4 regions of the Comamonas sp. B-9 genome follow, and region 3 is predicted to be linked to each of the others. Evidence: predicted binding sites of a transcription regulator. Region 3 holds the regulator's gene; each other region holds the start of a gene.
The links. The regulator sigma-54, encoded in region 3, starts transcription at its own class of promoters, with help from an activator protein. The targets are predictions, from matches to a motif close to TGGCANGNAANCTGCTTT.
Positions count from the first base shown of each region.

Region 1: the regulator sigma-54 is predicted to act here: its motif matches at 4,032-4,049, upstream of H928_RS0109105 (ammonium transporter).
Region 2: the regulator sigma-54 is predicted to act here: its motif matches at 3,197-3,214, upstream of glnA (type I glutamate--ammonia ligase).
Region 4: the regulator sigma-54 is predicted to act here: its motif matches at 1,039-1,056, upstream of H928_RS0101375 ([protein-PII] uridylyltransferase).

Region 1 covers NZ_KE148545.1:55,996-61,044, forward strand. Annotated here, with positions in the region: gene H928_RS0109085 (GNAT family N-acetyltransferase) at 1-100, opposite strand, end outside; gene H928_RS0109090 (carboxymuconolactone decarboxylase family protein) at 134-703, opposite strand; gene H928_RS0109095 (aspartate aminotransferase family protein) at 739-2,079, opposite strand; gene H928_RS33155 (hypothetical protein) at 2,240-2,560, opposite strand; gene H928_RS0109105 (ammonium transporter) at 2,752-3,984, opposite strand; partial or broken gene H928_RS26905 (FAD-binding oxidoreductase) at 4,228-5,049, opposite strand, start outside.
Region 2 covers NZ_APCR01000176.1:132-5,180, reverse strand. Annotated here, with positions in the region: gene H928_RS0101595 (polysaccharide deacetylase family protein) at 1-777, shown strand, start outside; gene H928_RS0101590 (sterol desaturase family protein) at 845-1,864, shown strand; gene H928_RS25695 (EI24 domain-containing protein) at 1,947-2,861, shown strand; gene glnA (type I glutamate--ammonia ligase) at 3,262-4,677, shown strand; partial or broken gene H928_RS0101575 (hypothetical protein) at 4,944-5,049, shown strand, end outside.
Region 3 covers NZ_APCR01000297.1:10,721-15,769, forward strand. Annotated here, with positions in the region: gene H928_RS0102330 (aspartyl/asparaginyl beta-hydroxylase domain-containing protein) at 1-827, shown strand, start outside; gene H928_RS0102335 (RNA polymerase factor sigma-54) at 901-2,508, opposite strand; gene lptB (LPS export ABC transporter ATP-binding protein) at 2,614-3,390, opposite strand; gene lptA (lipopolysaccharide transport periplasmic protein LptA) at 3,414-4,082, opposite strand; gene H928_RS0102350 (thiol:disulfide interchange protein DsbA/DsbL) at 4,193-4,837, opposite strand; gene H928_RS0102355 (SPOR domain-containing protein) at 4,894-5,049, opposite strand, start outside.
Region 4 covers NZ_APCR01000164.1:6,711-11,759, forward strand. Annotated here, with positions in the region: gene map (type I methionyl aminopeptidase) at 76-891, shown strand; gene H928_RS0101375 ([protein-PII] uridylyltransferase) at 1,114-3,732, shown strand; gene def (peptide deformylase) at 3,752-4,291, opposite strand; gene H928_RS0101385 (YbaN family protein) at 4,432-4,875, shown strand; tRNA gene H928_RS0101390 (tRNA-Asn) at 4,951-5,026, shown strand.

The DNA of each region.
Region 1 (5,049 bases), on a different contig from region 3:
CGCCATAGCAGGCCAGCTGCACCTGCATCAGGCCCTCAAGGTGCTGCGCGGTCAGGGGTTCAAGGGACCAAAGGGGCTGGTCGTTGGAATGAAAACGCATCGGCCCATTGTCGGCGATGCGGCAGCCATCACATCAGGCCAAGGGCGCCAATGGCTGGGCGGTGGATGCTGGCACCGCCGTGCGCGCTGCATTCATCACCATCGACAGCAGGCTGTAATAGCCATTGATGCCGATCAGGTCCATCACGCCCTTGTCGCCAAACAGCTGCTGCGCGCGCGCCCAGGTGGCGTCGCTCACCTGGCGCTGCAGGTGCAGCTCGATGCAGAAGTCATGCACAACGGCCTCATCCTCAGGCATCGCATCGGGGCGGCGGCCTTGGGCCACGGCGTCCACGGTGGCCTGGCTCAGGCCTTCGCGCAGCGCAATCGGTGCATGGATGGCCCATTCCACCTGCTGCGTCCACTGGCGGGCCGTAACCAGAATCGCCAGCTCGGTCAGGCGCACGCCGATGGCACTGCGGTAGCGCAGGTACTCGCCCAGGCGCTGGGTGTGGTCCATCAGCTCGGGGCTGCGCAGCAAGGGCACAAAGGGCGATATCAGCGCGCCGCGCGGGCCATCGATGATGGGCTGGGCATAGCGGCGCTGCTCTTCGCTCCAGGCCTCGGGGGGCAGGGGCGGCATGCGGTCCTGGGAGGACGTCATCGGATGGGTTCTTTCAGATCGTTTCGGGGGCGTATTCAGGCGGCTACCGGTTGCTGGGCCAGCACTTTGTCAATCGCATCGCCCAGGCGCTCGACCACCTGGTCCAGCTCGGCCTCGCTGCTGATAAAAGGCGGCGCCAGCAGCACATGGTCGCCATGCAGGCCATCGATCGTGCCACCCATGGGGTAGCACAGCAAGCCATGGGCCAAGGCCTGCGCCTTGACCTTGGCATGCAGTTTGAACGCCGGGTCAAAGGTCGCCTTGCTTCTGCGGTCCTGCACCAGCTCCACGCCCCAGAACAGGCCCCGGCCCCGGATATCGCCGACATGCGGGTGCGCGTCAAAACGCGCATGCAGCTGCTTTTGCAGATAGGCGCCGCGTGCCAGCACCTGGGGCAGCAGCTGGTCGCGCTGTATCACCTGCTGCACTGCCAGCGCGGCGGCCGCCGCCATTGCATGGCCGATGTAGGTGTGGCCATGCTGGAACAGGCCACTGCCGCGCCGCATGGCGTCCACAATCTTGCGCTGCGCCAGCACCGCGCCAATCGGTTGGTAGCCGCCGCCCAGGCCTTTGGCAATGGTCATCAGGTCGGGGCTGATGCCCTCTTGCTCGACCGCATGCAGGGTGCCGGTGCGGCCCATGCCGCACATCACCTCATCGGCGATCAGCAAGATGCCATAGCGGTCGCAGAGCGCACGCAGGCCCTGCCAGTAGCCGGCAGGGGCGGCCACCGCGCCCAGGGTCGCGCCCACCACCGGCTCGGCGACAAAGGCGATCACCTTGTCTGGGCCCAGCTCTTGGAACTTGGCATCGATCTCGGCCAGCAAACGCTCCACATAGGCGGGCTGGCTCTCGCCGTCCAGGCGGTCGCGGTATTCATAGGCGGGGGCCACGCGCCCCACGTCCATCAGGATGGGGGCAAACTGCTTGCGCCGCCATTCATTGCCGCCCACGGCCAAGGCGCCCAGGGTGTTGCCGTGGTAGCTTTGGCGGCGCGCGACAAAGTGGGTGCGCTCGGGCTGGCCGATCTCGACAAAATACTGGCGCGCCATTTTCAGCGCGGCCTCGACCGCCTCGGAGCCGCCGGAGACAAAGTAGACATCCGTCATGCCCGCTGGCGCATGCGCGACCAGGTGGTCGGCCAGCGCCTCTTGCACCTCGGTGGTGAAAAAGCTGGTGTGGGCATAGGCCAGCTGGTCAAGCTGGCGGTGCATCGCCGCCAGCACATCCGGGTGCGCATGGCCCAGGCACGAGACCGCCGCGCCGCCACTGGCATCCAGGTAGGCCTTGCCGGCCTGGTCAAACAATTCCACGCCTTTGCCGCCGACCGCAACAAGAGGAACCTGGGCCAGAGAACGATGGATGACATGGCTCATGCGAGCACTCCTTCACAATGCGTCACCAGCCCTGCGCCGGCAGCGATACGCACAGTATAAGGATCATTTGTAATTTTTCAATATATTATTGGATCATTTGTTCCATTTCGATCTATTTCTGTTCCCAGGCTTCCCCTTCCCTCCCTCTCTCGCTATCCCTTCAACGCAAGCCGCCTACATAGCGCTTGGCGCTAGCCACCAGGCCCGGCGCAACGGCATCCGCAGCCGGCCCTGCCGCCGCAGCGGCCATGGTTGCTGCCGCCGGTGCTGGCGCGCCCGGCAAGCTGGCCGCAAAACGCAGCGCCAGCCGCTCCAGCTCCGCATCCTGGTTGCTGCGGGCATGGTTCAGCGCAAACTGGGCCATGGCCTGGCCGTAGGCGGTATCGCTGGCCATCCACTCGGTATCGGTGACCCGGCCCGTCTTGCGGCGCAGCGCCACATGCAAATGCGCGGCGATGGCCAGGCGTTCACTGTCATTCATACAAGCTCCTCCGTGGCAGAACCTGATGGATAGGCTGCGCGCCCCAGGCGGCGCAACCTGCCTCAACAAGAGGCGCTAACACGGCCCCGCACACCGCAGGTTTGCGGTGGAGACGAGGCGCAAATCCGTAGGCTGTACACCGCGTACGACAAGGGTTTGCAACGACGTATCCAGGGGCGTGTGAGCGACTCTCAATGCTGGCTTTCCTGGTGCAGGCTTTGGTCCAAGCCATCCAGCTCCTGCTGCGCCGTCACCCGCAAAGGCAGCAGCACCCGGATGATGGTCAGCAAAATAGCGGTGCCCGCTGCGCTGTAGACGGCCACCGCCGCCACGGCCACCAGCTGGTTGAGCACGGTCGCATCCACACCGGCAATGGCGCGGTCGGCAAACAAGGCGGTGAGCAGCGAGCCGGCAATGCCGCCCACGCCGTGCACGCCAAACACATCAAGCGAGTCATCCACACCCAGGCGGCGCTTGAGCCAGGTGGCGCCCCAAAAGCAGGCCACGCCCGCAATGAGGCCAATGGCGACCGCGCCGCCCACCTGCACAAAACCGGCTGCCGGGGTAATGGCCACCAGGCCCCCAATCAGGCCAGAGAGCACGCCCAGCAAGGTGGGCGCGCCGCGCACCCACCACTCCACCAGCATCCAGGACAGCGCGCCCGCAGCGGCCGCCACCATGGTCACCAGCATCGCCAGCGCGGCACGGCCATCGGCCGACAGCGCCGAGCCGGCATTGAAGCCAAACCAGCCAATCAGCAGCAGCGCGGCGCCCATCGCCGTCCAGCCCAGGCTGTGCGGCTCAAAGGCCTGGCGGCCATAGCCCTGGCGCCGGCCCAGCATGGCCGCGCAGACGAGGGCCGAGACGCCCGCATTGACGTGCACCACCGCGCCACCGGCAAAGTCCAGCGCGCCCAGCTTGTTGAGCCAGCCATCGCTCTCCCAGACCCAGTGGGCCACCGGCGCATAGACCAGCACGCTCCACAGCCCCGAGAACAGCAGCAGCGCCGAAAAGCGCATGCGCTCGACCACGGCGCCAATGATCAAGGTGGTGGTGATGACAGCAAAGGCCATCTGGAACAGCGCATAGAGCGACTCGGGCAGATGGGGCGCCAGGTGGCTGACCGACACGGTGCCCGCTGCCGCATCCAGGCGCATCGATGAGAACCAGGCCCGGTCCAGCCCGCCCAGCCAGGCGCTGGACTTGCTGAAGGCCAGCGAATAGCCCAGCGCAAACCAGGTGAGCGCCACCACGGCCGCCACCGCAAACACGGCCACCATCGTGTTGACCACGTTCTTGCGCCGCACCAGCCCGGCATAGAAGAGCGCAATGCCCGGCAGTGTCATCAGCAACACCAGCACCGTAGAGACCAAGAGCCAGGCCGTATCGGCCTTGTCAATCGCAGCCATCTGCACCATTTGCATGCCATCCCCTTTGTACGTTGTCATCCATTGCGGGTTTGTTTCAAAAGGTAGCAGTTTCTATGCCATCGGCCGGGAAAGCGCCTGGATACGGGGCCTGCAGGCATGCGCAGTGCTGGCCAGCGCTGCCGGCTAAAGCCCGATCGCACCACATCGGTGCCCTGGGCGATGGACCAGCCCCCAAAAGAAAACCGGCGCTTGCATCGCTGCAGGCGCCGGTTCTGTAGGAAGGGGTTAAAGCGGGGTTCAGTCCGCCGCCAGCACCTTGCCCGGGTTCATCAGCCCCAGCGGATCGAGCGCCTGCTTGATCGCCCGCATGGCGGCCAGCTCCTGCGAGGTGCGGCTAAAGCCCAGGTAAGGCATCTTGTGCAGGCCAATGCCATGCTCGGCCGATACGCTGCCCTGGAACTGCTGCACCAGGCCGTACAGCACGGCTTCCAGCGCCTCGTCCTCGCCATGGATGGTTTGGCTGTCGGTGGTGACATGCAGGTTGCCGTCGCCCACATGGCCAAAGAACAGACTGTGGTGGCCAGGCCAGCGCGCATCAAAGGCGGCGCGGCAGGCGGCGGCAAAGCGGCCGATGTCCACCTGGGGCAGGCTGACGTCAAAGTTCACCGGCGGGTGCATGTGCGCGGTCATCTCGGCGGGTGCCTCGCGCAGCTTCCACAGGCTTTTGGCCTGCTCGCTCGACTGCGCAATCACTGCATCCACCACCTCACCGGCCTCCATGGCCTCGCCCAAGGCCTCTTCCACCGCAGCGCGCAGCGCAGCCTCGTCCTTGCCATCCACATCGATCAGCGCCTGCAGCGGGTGCTGCTGGTCAAAGGCCGGCTGCAGCTTTTGCCACTGGATGGAGGTCTGCACAAAGTCGCTCCACATCAGCTCAAACGCGGCCACGCTGTTGCCAAAGCGGGCCTGCATGCGCGCCAGCACCGCCAGCGCCTCGTCAAAGCCGGGCAGCGCCACCATGCAGGTGGCCTTGGTCTGGGGGGCGGGCCGCAGGCGCAGCAGCACGCGGGTGATGATGCCCAAGGTGCCTTCGGCACCGATAAAGAACTGCTTGAGGTC
Region 2 (5,049 bases), on a different contig from region 3:
CAGCCTGCTGCTCCAGCGCCTGCCGCTGCAGCCACTGCGGCAGGCAGCTGCAGCAAGCCTGTCTATCTGACCTTGGACACCGGCCACATGGGCGTGGCCAACCAGATCGCCGACGTCTTGCGCAAGACGCAGGTGAAGGTGACCTTCTTTGCCGCCAATGAGCGCACCAAGGAGGGCGATGGCAGCCTGGGTGACCACTGGGCCCCTTGGTGGCGCGCGCGTGCTGCAGAAGGCCATGTCTTTGCCTCGCACACCTGGGACCATACCTACTGGCGTGGCGACATCAAAGTGCCGGCAGGTGCTGCGCCCCGCTTCAAGGTGCAGCCTTCGCAAGGCCCGCAGGCCGGGCAGCGTTTTGAATGGTCGGCCGCACAGTACTGCGCGCAGATCCAGCAATCTGAAGACCGCTTGGCCAAGATCACCGGCGTCAAGCCTTTGCCGCTGTTCCGCGCGCCCGGCGGCAAGACCTCGCCCAGCCTGATTGCGGCGGCCAGGCGCTGCGGCTATGCCCATGTGGGCTGGTCGCCAGCGGGCTTTCTGGGCGATGAATTGCCCAGCGACAAGTACCCCAACCAGCAGTTGCTGGACAAGGCGCTGCGCGACATCCGCCCCGGCGATATCTTGCTGGCCCACCTGGGCATCTGGGACCGCAAGGACCCCTGGGCACCCGCCGTGCTGCAGCCCTTGATTGAAGGCTTGCAGGCCAAGGGATTTTGTTTTGCCACCTTGCGTGAGCACCCGCAGTACCAAGATTGGATTCGTCAGCATGGTGGCTGAGAGCGCTTGTCGTAGCGCACACTGGCGGCTGCAGGGCTTGCGGCCCGGTTTGAACTAATGGTTTGCCATGGAATTTCTCAGCACGCTTTTTGACAACGCACAGCAGTGGCTGTTTGAGCAGTTGCTGCAGCCGCTGCTGTTCAACCTCGGCCTGGCCAGCTATCTGGAAGATGGCTACACGGCAGCGGGCTGGTTCCTCGTAGGCTGCCTGCAGATCCTCGTCATGGTGCTGGTGATTGCGCCCTTGCAGCGCTGGCGGCCGGTCGAGGCCGTGACCGACCGGCATGCGATCCGTGTGGACATGCTCTACACCTTTATCCATCGCCTGGGCCTGTTCCGCCTGGCCTTGTTCTTTACCATCGATCCGCTGTGGGACATGGTGGTGGGCGCGCTGCGCGTGCGCGGCTTTGAGACCTGGCACCTGGACGCGCTCTGGCCTGGCGTGACCGACCTGGGCTGGGTCAGCCTGTTGATCTACCTGGTGGTGTTCGACTTTGTCGCCTACTGGATCCACCGGGGCCAGCACCAGTTTGTCTGGTGGTGGCGCCTGCATGCCTTGCACCATTCGCAGCAACAGATGACGATGTGGAGCGACAACCGCAACCACCTGCTCGATGACCTGGTGCATGACAGTATTCTGGTGTTTGTCGCCGTGTTGATCGGTGTCGCACCCAGCCAGTTTGTGGCGATTGTCGCGATCACCCAGCTGAGCGAAAGCCTGCAGCATGCCAATCTGCGCCTGTGGTTTGGCCGCCTGGGTGAGCGGCTGTGGATCAGCCCGCGTTTTCACCGCCGTCACCATGCGATCGGCATCGGCCATGAGTCGCCTGCCAACAATGCCGCGCCCAACACCGCTGTGAAAGCCGGCGAGGCTGCCCCGCGCACCCGCTTGGGGGGCTGCAATTTTGGTGTGCTGCTGCCATGGTGGGATATGCTTTTTGGCACCGCCAACTTTGAGCTACGCTATGACCCCACCGGCATCCGTGACCAGGTGCAGCCCAACCGGCAAGGGCAGCTGCGCGATTACGGGCGCGGCTTTTGGAGCCAGCAATGGCGTGGGGTACTGCGCCTTTTGGGCCGCGCCTAGGTGCGGCACACCCGCTTGATACCGAATCACTGAGCGGCCCGCCAGCCTGGCCACCCGCCCAGATACACAAGGAGTTCACCCCATGCCCCTCGCGTCTGCGGGCTCCCGCCTGATGTTTGATGCCTTCTGGCGTGCCGCCGCCTATTGTTTCCGGCCCCGGGTCTTGCTGCTGTCGGTGCTGCCACTGGTGGTGATGCTGGTGGCCTTGGGTGGCTGGAGCTATTTTTACTGGTCGGGCGCCGTGGCGACGATGCAGCACTGGGTGGAGACGATTGGCTGGCTGCGCACGGTATTCAGCTGGTTTGGCAGCAGTGGCACCGAAGGTTTTGCGGCCGGCATTGCGCCCTTTGTGGTGCTGATCCTGATCACGCCGGTGGCAGCGGTGGTCGCGCTGCTGGTGATTGCGCTTTTGATGACGCCGGCCCTGGTCAACATGGTGACCGAGCAGCGCTTTGCCCGGCTGGAGAAGAAGCAGGGCATGGGTCTGGTCACCAGCGTGCTCTGGGCCTTGAGCACCTCGGCGGTGGCCATTGTGGCCTTTGTCGTCACCATGCCGCTGTGGCTGATCCCGCCTTTGGTGCTGATTGTGCCGCCCGTCATCTGGGGCTGGCTGACCTACCGCGTGATGAGTGTGGATGCCCTTGCCGAGCATGCCAGCAAGGCTGAGCGCGACACGCTGCTGCAGCGCCACCGCTGGCCGCTCTTGCTGATGGGCATCATCTCGGGCTATATCGGCATTGCGCCCAGCGTTGTCTGGGCCTCGGGCATGGTGTTCACCATTGGCTTTGTCGTGCTGATACCCATTGCCGTGTGGATCTATGCCATCACCTTTGCGTTTTCCTCGCTGTGGTTCATCCACTTCTGCCTGGCCGCGCTGCAGCAGCTGCGGATCGAGAATGGCGACCTGGGCGCGCAGCCGCAGCCGCCGGTGGCGGAGCCGCTCGTGGCCGATACATCCGATGCCGGCTTGCTGGCCGATGGCACGGAGCCCAAGTAAGAACCTCTTCAAAGAGGGAAGGGCGCGGAGCAGGGCATGTGCCAATGGGCTCGGCCAGTGCCTCAGCCGCCTACGCACCAATGTGGTGCATAAATAACTATTTTGGTGCATGTGCGCCATCCGCATAAAGTGCTGTTAGTTTTGCACCATCTTGGTGCTTGCTCGGCAATGCAGGCCCTGGTCTGCACGGATCTGGGCGGTGGGATGCAAAATCCTCGTCGCCCCTCGGAGGCCCAGGCCAAAAGCGCGGTACAGTCTGGCATTGGGCACAGTCCGGCTGCGATCGCGTTCTGGCGGGCCCGCATTTTCTGGTCGGCATGGGCATGTCACAAAACTGGCACGTAAACTGCTTTAGTCTTGGCACAGCCCTTTTTATTCACGATTTTCTTTGGAGCATTAGATGGCCAAGAGCGTTGCAGATGTGATGAGCATGTTGGACGAGAACGAGGTCAAGTTCGTTGATCTGCGTTTTACCGACACCCGTGGCAAGGAACAGCACGTCACGGTGCCTATCTCGCACTTTGACGAAGACAAGTTCACCTCGGGCCACGCGTTTGATGGCTCCTCCATCGCTGGCTGGAAGGGTATCGAAGCATCCGACATGCTGCTGATGCCCGATCCCAACACCGCCAACATCGATCCGTTCTTTGACGAAACCACGATGTTCCTGCAGTGCGACGTGATCGAGCCCGGTGATGGCAAGGCCTATGACCGCGATCCACGTTCGGTGGCCAAGCGCGCAGAAGCCTACCTGAAGGCATCGGGCCTGGGCGACACCGCCTACTTCGGTCCAGAGCCAGAATTCTTCATCTTCGACGGCGTGCGTTGGAGCACCGAACCCAACAACCCTTTCTTCGACATCGAAGAGTACGAAGCACCCTGGAACAGCGGCGCCAAGTTCGATAACGGCAACCGTGGCCACCGTCCACGCGTCAAGGGCGGCTACTTCCCCGTGCCTCCTGTTGACAGCACCCAGGACATGCGCGCTGAAATGTCCCTGCTGCTCGAATCGCTGGGCATCCCGGTTGAAGTGTTCCACCACGAAGTGGCGGGCGCTGGCCAGAACGAACTGGGCACCCGTTTCTCCACCCTGGTGGAACGTGCGGACTGGACCCAGGTGCAAAAGTACGTGATCTGGAACGTGGCAGACACCTACGGCAAGACCGCGACCTTCATGCCTAAGCCATACTCGGGCGACAACGGCTCGGGCATGCACGTGCACCAGTCCGTGTGGAAAGACGGCAAGAACCTGTTCGCCGGTGACGGCTATGCCGGTCTGTCCGATTTCGCGCTGTACTACATCGGCGGCATCATCAAGCACGCCCGTGCACTGAACGCCATCACCAATCCTGGCACCAACAGCTACAAGCGCCTGGTTCCTGGTTTCGAAGCGCCTGTGAAGCTGGCTTACTCGGCCAAGAACCGCTCGGCATCGATTCGTATTCCTTACGTGAGCAACCCCAAGGGCCGCCGCGTGGAAGCACGTTTCCCCGATCCCCTGATGAACCCCTACCTGGGCTTCGCAGCGCTGTTGATGGCCGGTCTGGACGGCGTGGAAAACAAGATCCATCCGGGTGAAGCTGCCACCAAGGATCTGTACCATCTGCCTCCAGAGGAAGACAAGCTGGTGCCTACCGTGTGCCACAGCCTGGACCAGGCCTTGGAAGCACTGGATGCCGACCGCGCGTTCCTGACCAAGGGCGGCGTGTTCAGCGACAGCATGCTGGACTCCTACATCGAGCTGAAGATGGGCGAAGTGACCCGCTTCCGCCAAGCCGTGCACCCTGTCGAATACGACATGTACTACTCGCTGTAAGCCCCTGCTGGCCAGGCCCTTGTGGCCTGGCCCTTTGGGCAAAACGGCCTGCCGACCTGCGAAGGTGGCAGGCCTTTTTTTATGCGTGCTCTCGGGGCAGGGGGCATGCCCGGACAGGGGTGAATCTGTAACAGCAGGAACTGTTCGGCATGATCGGCCTCCTTTGTAGCTACACTGCGGGTTGCAGAGAGGGGCCATCGTGCAAAGCCGCTAACGGGCTGTCACGGACATACGGGCAAAGTGGAGTGAACGGGCGAAACGGGGTTATGCATACAAAGTTGTTGTTTTTGATGGTGGCAGTGGCATGTGCGCAAGGCGCGGTGGCGCAGGATCGCATTTATCGCTGTGGCAATGAATACACCAACGATGTGG
Region 3 (5,049 bases):
AGCTGTTTGACCACTCCACCTTCACGGCCCCGTTCAATGTGTTCATGCTGATGTTCAGCAAGGTACCGCGCACGCCCTACCTGCCCACCAGCACCTTCCCCGACCTCGCCCCACTGCAGGCCCACTGGCGCGAGATCCGCGAAGAGGCCATTGGCCTGCACCAGGCCATGCAGATCAAGGCCGCGGCCAACAACGACGATGCGGGCTTCAACTCCTTCTTCAAGACCGGCTGGAAGCGCTTCTACCTGAAGTGGTACGGCCAGGCCCACCCGTCTGCGATGGAGCTGTGCCCCAAGACCACGGCGCTGGTGCAGTCCATCCCCGGCATCAAGGCGGCCATGTTTGCCGAGCTGCCACCCGGCGCCAAGCTCAACCTGCACCGCGATCCCTATGCCGGCTCGCTGCGCTACCACCTCGCCGTGCTGGCGCCCAATGACGACCGCTGCATGATCGAGGTCGATGGCACGCCCTACAGCTGGCGCGAGGGCGAAGGCGTGATCTTTGACGAGACCTTCATGCACTGGGCCGAGAACCGCTCCGAAGGCAACCGCATCGTGCTGTTCTGCGATGTCGAGCGCCCGATGACCAATGGCTTTGCGCAGTGGCTCAACCGCTGGCTGGGCACGCATGTGGTGGCTGCCGCCAGCTCGCCCAACAACGAAGGTGATCCGCGCGGCTTCATCAGCCGCATCTTCAAGATCTCGTTCTACATGGGCCAGTACCGCCGCCGCTTCAAGGCCTGGAACAAGACGGCCTACAAGTTCACCAAGTTCGGCCTGATGCTCGCCGCTCTGGCCTTGTTCATCTGGTGGCTGTGGCCGAAGTAAATCGGCAGCTTCCACAAGCGAAAACCGCAGTGCCCAGGCAGCTGCGGTTTTTTTATGGTGGCTGAGACTTTGGCTACAGCGCCTTGCGCAAGCTGGCGGGCGGGATGCGCATGGCCTCGCGGTACTTGGCCACCGTGCGGCGCGCGCATTCAATGCCCTGGGCCTGCAGCAGATCGGCGATTTTTGCATCCGACAGCGGCTTCTTCGCGCTTTCCTCGTCCAGCAGCTGCTTGATCAGCGCCTTCACGGCCGTGCTCGACGCACTGCCCCCGGTCTCGGTGCCCAAGCCCGAGCCAAAGAAGTACTTGAGCTCAAACGTGCCCTGGGGCGTGGCCATGTACTTGGCCGTGGTCACGCGGCTGATGGTGGATTCATGCAGGCCCAGCTCATCGGCAATCTCGCGCAGCACCATGGGGCGCATCGCCAGCTCGCCATGCACAAAGAAATTGCGCTGGCGCTCGACGATGGCCTGCGAGACGCGCAAGATGGTGTCAAAGCGCTGCTGGATGTTCTTGATGAACCAGCGCGCCTCCTGCAGCCGCTGCTGCAGTGCGCCATGGCCTTCGCTGCCCTTGTGGCTGCGCAAGGCATTGGCGTAGACATCCTGCACGCGCAGGCGCGGCATCACCTCGGCATTGAGCTGCACGCTGAAACCGGGCACCGGCAGGCCGCGCTCATTGCTGGGTCGCACGATGACATCGGGGATGATGGTGTTGCGGTCCACATCGGCATAGGGCCGGCCGGGGCGGGGTTCGAGCTTGGCGATCAGCGCCAGCGCGCTGCGCACCGCCGCCTCGTTACAGCCGGTCAGCTGCACCAGCTTGCGCACATCACGGCGCGCCAGCAGATCAAGGGACTCCTGGCAGACCAGCAAGGCAGTCTCCAGCGCCAGCGCATCGGCCTCGGGCGTGTCCGAGCCCTCTTCATCCAACAGGCGCTGCTGGGCCTTGATCTGCAGCTGCATGCATTCTGACAGGTTGCGCGCGCCCACACCAATCGGCTCCAGGCTTTGCAGCAAGCGCAGCGCCACGGTCAGGTGGTGCAGCAGCGCCTCGTAGCGCTCGGGGTCCGAAGCATCGCCAAAGCTTTGCGCGAGCTCGGCCAGCGTTTCTTCGAGGTAGCCGTCGTCGTTCAGCGATTCGATCAGAAAGTAGAGCGCGGCCCGGTCTTCCTGGCACAGGCGCAGCGACAAGGCCTGGCGGTGCAGCACATCCTGCAGGCTCAGGTGCTCGCTGCGGCGGTCGGACATCGGCGTCTCGTCGTCGTCATCGCCTGCGCTGGAGCGGGCGGGCAGATCGCCGCCCCACTCTTCCCAGTCCGATGCCGAATCGCCGGCAGCGGCCTCCGCATCGACGCCGGTTTCCTTGCCCGCAGCAAAATCCAGCGGCTGGTCGGAGGTTCCGGGCTCGAAATCGCTGCTGTTGCTGGTGTCGGCGCTGGCAGCAGTATCGGCAGCCTTGTCGGCTGCGTCTGCAGCTTCGGCAGATTCAGCGGCTTCTTTACCGGCTTCGGCCTCGGGGGCCTCATCGCCCTCGCGCTCCAGAAACGGGTTTTCGTCGAGCATCTGCTCGACTTCCTGCGTCAGCTCCTGCGTGGACAGCTGCAGCAGGCGGATCGACTGCTGCAGCTGGGGCGTCAGGGTCAGGTTCTGCGATACGCGCAGCGACAGCGACGGCATCATGGCTGCGCCTTTGCAGCGGCTGCGGCAGTTGGCAACAGATCAGCCCTACCGGGCCCGCAGCGCAGGTCGGTAGCTTGGCTGGCACGCCCGCCAAGGCGTGCGGTGTCACATACGGAAATGTTCACCCAGATACACCCTCCGGACCTCTGCGTTCTCCACAATCTCTTGCGGCGTCCCGGCGGCCAGCACCTTGCCATCGCTGATGATGCAGGCATGGTCACAGATACCCAGGGTTTCGCGCACATTGTGGTCGGTGATCAGCACACCAATGCCGCGCTCCTTGAGGAAGGCGACAATGCGCTGGATCTCGATCACGGCGATGGGGTCGATGCCGGCGAAGGGCTCATCGAGCAAGATGAAACGGGGCTGGGTGGCCAGCGCACGGGCGATCTCGACGCGGCGGCGCTCGCCCCCGGACAGCGCCACCGACGGTGACTCGCGCAGGTGCTCGACCCGCAGCTCCTGCAGCAGCGCGGTGAGCTGGCGCTCGACCTCGGCGCGCGAGAGCGGCTTGCCATGCTCATCCTTTTGCAGCTCCAGCACGGCGCGCACATTGTCCTGCACGCTGAGCTTGCGAAAGATCGAGGCTTCCTGCGGCAGGGAGGACAGGCCCAGCTGCGAGCGCTGGTGGATCGGCATATTGGCTACCGACTGCCCATCGATGCGGATATCCCCGCCATCGCTGCGCACCAGGCCCACGATCATGTAGAACGAGGTGGTCTTGCCCGCGCCATTGGGGCCGAGCAAACCCACCACTTCGCCCTTGCGCACCGACAGCGATACATCCTTGACCACCTTGCGGCTGCCATAGGACTTCTCCAGGTGCAAGACCTCCAGCTGGCTGCGGTGGTCGCTGTTGGCGACCCGGGCGTTGACGGAAATGGTCGACGAGTTTTCTGCCACGGTTACTTGGCTCCGTCGTTCAGTTGGGTGCTGGGGCGCAATGGCGTCTTGTCATCGGCAGCGGGCTTGGCCGGGGCGCTGGCCTTGTCGTCCGCCTTGCCGTCGGCCTTGGGCGTCAGGATCACGCGCACGCGGTCCTTCTTGGGCGCGCCGGGCTTGGGATCGGCCGCCGCCTGGGCACCCTTTTGGCCGGAGACCGTGAAGGTGTCGCTCAGGTTGTTGTAGACGATCAGCGGGCCACTGACCTGGTCGGTCAACGTGGTCTCGCGGTAGCGGCGCAGCTCGCCACGGCGCTCAAAGTGCACGGTGTCGTCGCGGCCGTTATAGGTGATGACCTCGCCTTCGCCTTCGACGAACTCGTCGGGCGCGCCAGGGGCGGAATCCCGCTTTTGGCGGAAGAACGCGAGCTTGCCCGGCGCAGCGGTGACCACGCCGTGCTGGAAGCCGTCGCGGTCCTGGCTCACGGTCAGCTGCGCGCCACGGATGATGATGGTGCCCTTGGTCACCACCACATTGCCCGTGAAGACACTGGTCTGCTTGAGTTCATCGTGGCGGCCATCGTCCGCCTCGATGTTCATGGGCTTGGTGCGGTCTGCACGCTCGGCGTGCGACAGCAGCGGCACGGCCAGGGCCACTGCCACCAACAAAGTGTTAAAAATACGGTGTCTCATAAGGCATGAATCTTGCTCTGCCCCATTGTAGCCATGCTGGAGCGTTGGGCCGTTTTTGGCACAAAAAAGCCCGCGCGTGCGGGCTTTGTCTAAAGCGTTGGGGAGGCCGCTCAGCCTTGTGCCGCCAGGAACTCTACCACTTGCAGCACGTTGCTCATCGAGCCGGCACGGGTGCCGTCGGTGTAGTACTTGCCCGCCACGCCCAGCGATGGAACGCCTTCGACGCCGTAGGACTCTTGCAGCTGGGTGGCCTTGCGCACCTGGCCTGCGACGCTGAAGGAGTTGTAGGCTTCCTTGAACTTGGCCAGGTCCACGCCGTTCTTGTCCATCCAGGCAAAGATCTCGTCGTCCTTGTTCAGGCGTTGGCGCTCCACGTGGATGGCACGGAAAACCTTGACATGCACGTCAGGGATCAGGCCCATCGACTCCAGCGCAAAGTAGATCTTTTGCTGGGGCACAAAGGTGTTGTTGAAGGCCACGGGCACGCGGCGGATCTGCAGGTTCTTGGGGGCAGTCTTGGCCCAGGCTTCAAACTGCGGCTCGAAGGCATTGCAGTGGGGGCAGCTGTACCAGAAGAACTCGATCACCTCGACCTTGCCAGCGGGCGCATCGGGGGTGACGGGCTTGGCCAGCTTCAGGTAGTCCTTGCCTTCCTTGAACTTGGCCTGTGCGTTGGCGCCAGTAGCGAAAGGCAGGCTCAGCGCGGAAGCGGCAGTAGCGGAAGCCGCCAAAGTGGAAAACTCACGACGTTTCATGTTTTGTTAACTCCAGTGACAAGTTGCGGTTAGGAGTGTCCTGCACCGCCAAAAGTTCAACGCTGTACGCGGACGATTTGCGCATCCACGCCGGCGCCATCGAGCTTGCCTTTGAGGCCATCGGCATCATCGCGCTTGTTGAATGGGCCCACGCGCACCCGGTATACCGTGCGGCCATTGACTTCGCGCTCGCTCACACGCGCTTCCCAGCC
Region 4 (5,049 bases), on a different contig from region 3:
ATTCTACTGTGCCCCGCCAGGACACGTAGCCGCATGGACAACAGGCCAATGGCAGCAGTGGGATAATCATGGGCTATGACGATCAAAATCAATACCGAAGACGATATTGCGCAGATGCGCATCGCAGGCCGCCTGGCCTCGGAGGTCTTGGACTACATCACCCCCCACATCCAACCGGGTATCACCACCAAGCAAATCGATCTGCTGTGCGCCGAGGCGATGGAAAAGCAAGGCACCAAATCGGCCTGCCTGGGCTACCAGCCGCCAGGCATGACGCCCTACCCTGCCTATGTCTGCACCTCGGTGAACCACGTGGTCTGCCATGGCATCCCCAATGACAAGCCGCTCAAGAAGGGCGACATCGTCAATGTGGATGTGACCATCATCACGCCCGAAGGCTATTTTGGCGACAACAGCCGCATGTTCGTGATCGGCGAAGGCACGATTGCCGGCAAGCGCCTGTGCCAGCTGACCTTTGAAGCCATGTGGCATGGCATCGTGCAGGTCAAGAATGGCGCACACCTGGGCGATATCGGCCATGCGATCCAGAAGTTTGCCGAAGGCCAGGGCCTGTCGGTCGTGCGCGAGTACTGCGGCCACGGCATCGGCAAGGTGTTCCACGACGAGCCGCAGGTGCTGCACTACGGCCGCCCGGGCACCGGCGTCGAGCTGAAGACCGGCATGATCTTCACGATCGAGCCGATGCTCAACCTGGGCAAGAAGGACATCAAGGACCTGGGCAATGACGGCTGGACCGTCATCACCAAGGACCACAGCCTCTCGGCCCAGTGGGAAGTCGAAGTGCTGGTGACCGACACCGGCTACGAAGTGCTGACCTGGTCGGAAGGCTCGCCCACGCCACCCAGCTTTGTGACCAGCACCAAGTGCTGATCGGGCGCTGATAATGCACCGATAAATCGCTGCGCGCGTGCCGGGCCTGCCCGGCACCAGCCCACACCAAGGCGGCACTGCAACCAGCATGCCGCCTTGGTCGTTTCTGGCAGTCCCGCCTCCGCCATGCCCCCATTTGGTGCGTAGTGGCATGAAATGTGCTTACTCGCTGCTGCTGTTGATTGCTATGGCACACTGCCAACGACAGCATAGTTAGGCACCATGAACGATCCTCGCATTCCGCAGCTGCGCGAGCAGTACCAGGCGCAACGCAGCGCCCTGTTTGATGACATCATGGCCGGGGGCAGCAGCACCCGGGGCATACAGACCCAGCTGCGCAAGCTCTCGCAGCTGGCCGATGGGCTGCTGCGCGACCTCTGGCACCTGGCCGGCCTGCCCGGGCGCCTGAACCTGGTGGGGGTGGGCGGCTTTGGCCGGGGCAAGCTCTTCCCCTATTCCGATATCGATGTGCTGCTGCTGCTGCCCGAAGGCACCGATCCGGAGCAGGACAGCGAATTGCGCACCGCGATCGAGCAGTTCATCGGCTCGTGCTGGGATGCCGGGCTGGAAATTGGCTCGAGCGTGCGCACCATCAGCCAGTGCATCAGCGAAGCCCAGGCTGATGTGACGGTGCAGACAGCGCTGCTGGAGTCGCGCCGCATCATTGGCTCGCCCCGCCTCTACCACCTGTTCCAGGCGGCGCTGGCCCAGTCCATCAAGCCCGATGCCTTTGTCGTGGCCAAGGTGCTGGAGATGCAGCAGCGCCACAACAAGTACGAGAACACCGTCTATGCGCTCGAGCCCAACTGCAAGGAATCGCCCGGCGGCCTGCGCGATCTGCAGCTGATCCTGTGGCTGGGCCGCGCCACGGGCCTGGGCAGCCGCTGGAAGGAGCTGGCCGACAAGGGTCTGGCGACCGTCTACGAGGTGCGCAACCTGCAGCGCAACGAGGACCTGATCTGCCTCATCCGCGCGCGGCTGCACATTGTGGCGCGGCGCCGCGAGGACCGGCTGGTGTTCGACCTGCAGACACCGGTGGCCGAGTCCTTTGGCTTCAAGACCATCACGCCGGCCGGCCAGCGCTTTCCCAAGCGCGCCAGCGAGGAGCTGATGAAGCGCTACTACTGGGCTGCCAAGGCGGTGGCCCAGCTCACGCAGATCCTGATGCTGAACATGGACGAGCGCCTGCACCCGGGCAACCACACCTTGCGCCGCATCGATGACGAGTTCTACGACAAGGCCGGCCTCATCGAGGTGGCCGACGACGAGGTCTACCAGCGCAACCCGCATGCCATCTTGCGCACCTTCTTGCTCTACGAGACCGAGCCGGGCTTGAAGGACCTGTCGGCCCGTACCTTCCGTGCGCTCTACCATGCGCGCCAGCTGATGGATGCGCAGTTCCGGCGTGACCCGGTCAACCGCGCCACCTTCATGCAGATCCTGCAGCAGCCCCATGGCATCACCCATGCGATGCGGCTGCTCAACCAGACCTCGGTGCTGGGGCGCTACCTCTGGCCGTTCCGCCGCATCGTGGGCCAGATGCAGCACGACCTGTTCCATGTCTACACGGTGGACCAGCACATCCTGATGGTGTTGCGCAATGTGCGGCGCTTTTTCATGGCCGAGCATGCGCATGAGTACCCGTTCTGCTCCCAGCTGGCCGCTGGCTGGGACAAGCCCTGGATTCTGTACTTGGCCGCCCTGTTCCACGACATCGGCAAGGGCCGGGGTGGTGACCATTCGGAGATCGGTGCGCTCGAAGTCAAGCGTTTTTGCCGCGACCACCAGATTGCCAAGGAAGACCGGCAGCTGGTCGAGTTCCTGGTGCGCGAGCACCTGACGATGAGCCAGGTCGCGCAAAAGCAGGATACGTCCGACCCCGAGGTGATCACCGCCTTTGCCCAGCGCATGGGCAATGAGCGCCGGCTCACCGCGCTCTACCTGCTGACCGTCGCCGACATCCGCGGCACCAGCCCCAAGGTCTGGAATGCCTGGAAAGGCAAGCTGCTCGAAGACCTGTACCGCTCGACGCTGCGCGTACTGGGCGGGCGGGCACCCGATGTGGCCGCGCAGGTGGAAATCCGCAAGCGCGAAGCGCTGGTGCTGCTGGCGCTGTCGGCCCAGCCCCATGAATCGCAAAAAGCGCTGTGGGACACGCTGGGCCTCGATTATTTTCTGCGCCACGAGGCCGCCGATATCGCCTGGCATACGCGCCACCTGTCACGCGCCGTGGGCAGCAAGGCCACCTTGGTGCGTGCGCGCCAGTCGCTGGCCGGCGAAGGCCTGCAGGTGATGGTGTATGCGCCCGACCAGCCCGATCTGTTTGCCCGCATCTGCAGCTATTTCGACCAGGCGGGTTTCTCGATTCTGGACGCGCGCGTGCACACCGCCCTTAACCGCTATGCGCTCGACACCTTCCAGGTGGTGGCAACCGATGCACCGCAAAGCTATCGCGAGCTGATCAACCTGGTCGAGAGCGAGCTCACGCGCGTGCTGGTGGCCGCCCAGCCGCTGCCCGAGCCCGCGCAGCGCCGCGTATCGCGCCGGGTCAAGAGCTTTCCGGTGGCGCCGCGCGTGCTGCTGCGCCCCGATGACAAAGGCCAGCGCTGGCTGCTGTCCATCTCGGCGGCAGACCGCGCCGGCCTGCTCTACACCGTGGCACGCATCCTGGCGCGCCACCAGCTGAGTGTGGAGCTGGCCAAGATCAGCACCTTGGGCGAGCGCGTGGAAGACAGCTTTTTGCTGCAGGGCCCGGAGCTGCAGAACAATGTGAGCCAGATCGCGATCGAGACCGAGCTGCTCTGGGCACTGGCTGCAACAGGTAGCGGCGCGGCCGGTTGACCGTTAAGGCGGACCCGGCTCAGTCGTCCTCGGCCGCGCTGATACCGGGAAACAGCACCTCGGTAAAGCCGAACTGGCTGAAATCGCGCACCCGCATCGGGTAGAGCTTGCCCCAGAGATGGTCGCATTCATGCTGCACCACCCGGGCATGGAAGCCCTCGGCCTCGCGGTCAATCGGGTCGCCATACTGGTCAAAGCCGGTGTAGCGGATCTTGCGCCAGCGCGGCACCATGCCGCGCAGCCCGGGTACCGACAGGCAACCCTCCCAGTCGTTTTCTTCCTCGTTCGACAAGGGCGTGATCACCGGGTTGATCAGCACCGTGGGCGGCACCAGCGGGCGGTCCGGGTAGCGCGGGTTGCGATCGGGCGAGCCGAAGAACACCACCTGCAGATCCACCCCGATCTGCGGCGCAGCCAGGCCCGCGCCGTTGGCGTCGCGCATGGTGTCGAGCAGGTCCTGCACCAGCTGGTGCAGCGCATCGGTGTCAAATTCGGTCACGGGCTGCGCGGTGCGCAGCAAACGGGCATCGCCCATTTTCAAGATTGGATAGATCGCCATGCCGGCATGGTAGCGCAGCGCGCAAGCCCGTCTGGCGCCTTTTGCCACCCAAAACACCGGCGCCGCAGCGCAGCAAGATGCCCACCCCCCTTGCCCAGCATCAAGACACTGTTATGCGGCGCGATGCACAATGCTGGACCATGAACGAGCCCGGAGCCTCTTCCACCGCGCTGCCAGACCTGCAGACACCGGCCTACTGCCCCATACGCAGTCCGGTCTTGCGCTGGCTGCTGCTGTTGGCGGCCGTGGCCTGCCTGGCGATGGGCATCATCGGCATTTTTGTGCCGGGGCTGCCGACCACGGTCTTCATCCTGATGGCCGGGGCTTGCGCGGCGCGCAGCTCGCCGCGCTTGCATGCCTGGCTCTGGCGCCACCGCCTGTTTGGCGGCATGCTGCGCAACTGGGCGGCGGGCGGTTTTGTCAGCCGCAAGGCCAAATGGAGCGCCAGCATCACGATGGCGCTGTGCGCCGTCATCATGCTGCTGGTGCCAGCGCCTGGCTGGGCCAAGCTGTTGTCGATTGGCTGCATGGCCTGCGTGCTGGCCTGGCTGTGGTGCCGGCCCGAGCCCCCGGCGCCGCAATGAGCCCAGCGCTGCGCGGCAAAAAATGACCTCGCCCGTTTTTCAGGGCAAAAATTCGTTCTATAATCGCAGTCTTGTTCCTCAATAGCTCAGTTGGTAGAGCGCCGGACTGTTAATCCGTAGGTCCCTGGTTCGAGCCCAGGTTGAGGAGCCAAAGAATTTTTCGGCTTTGCAATC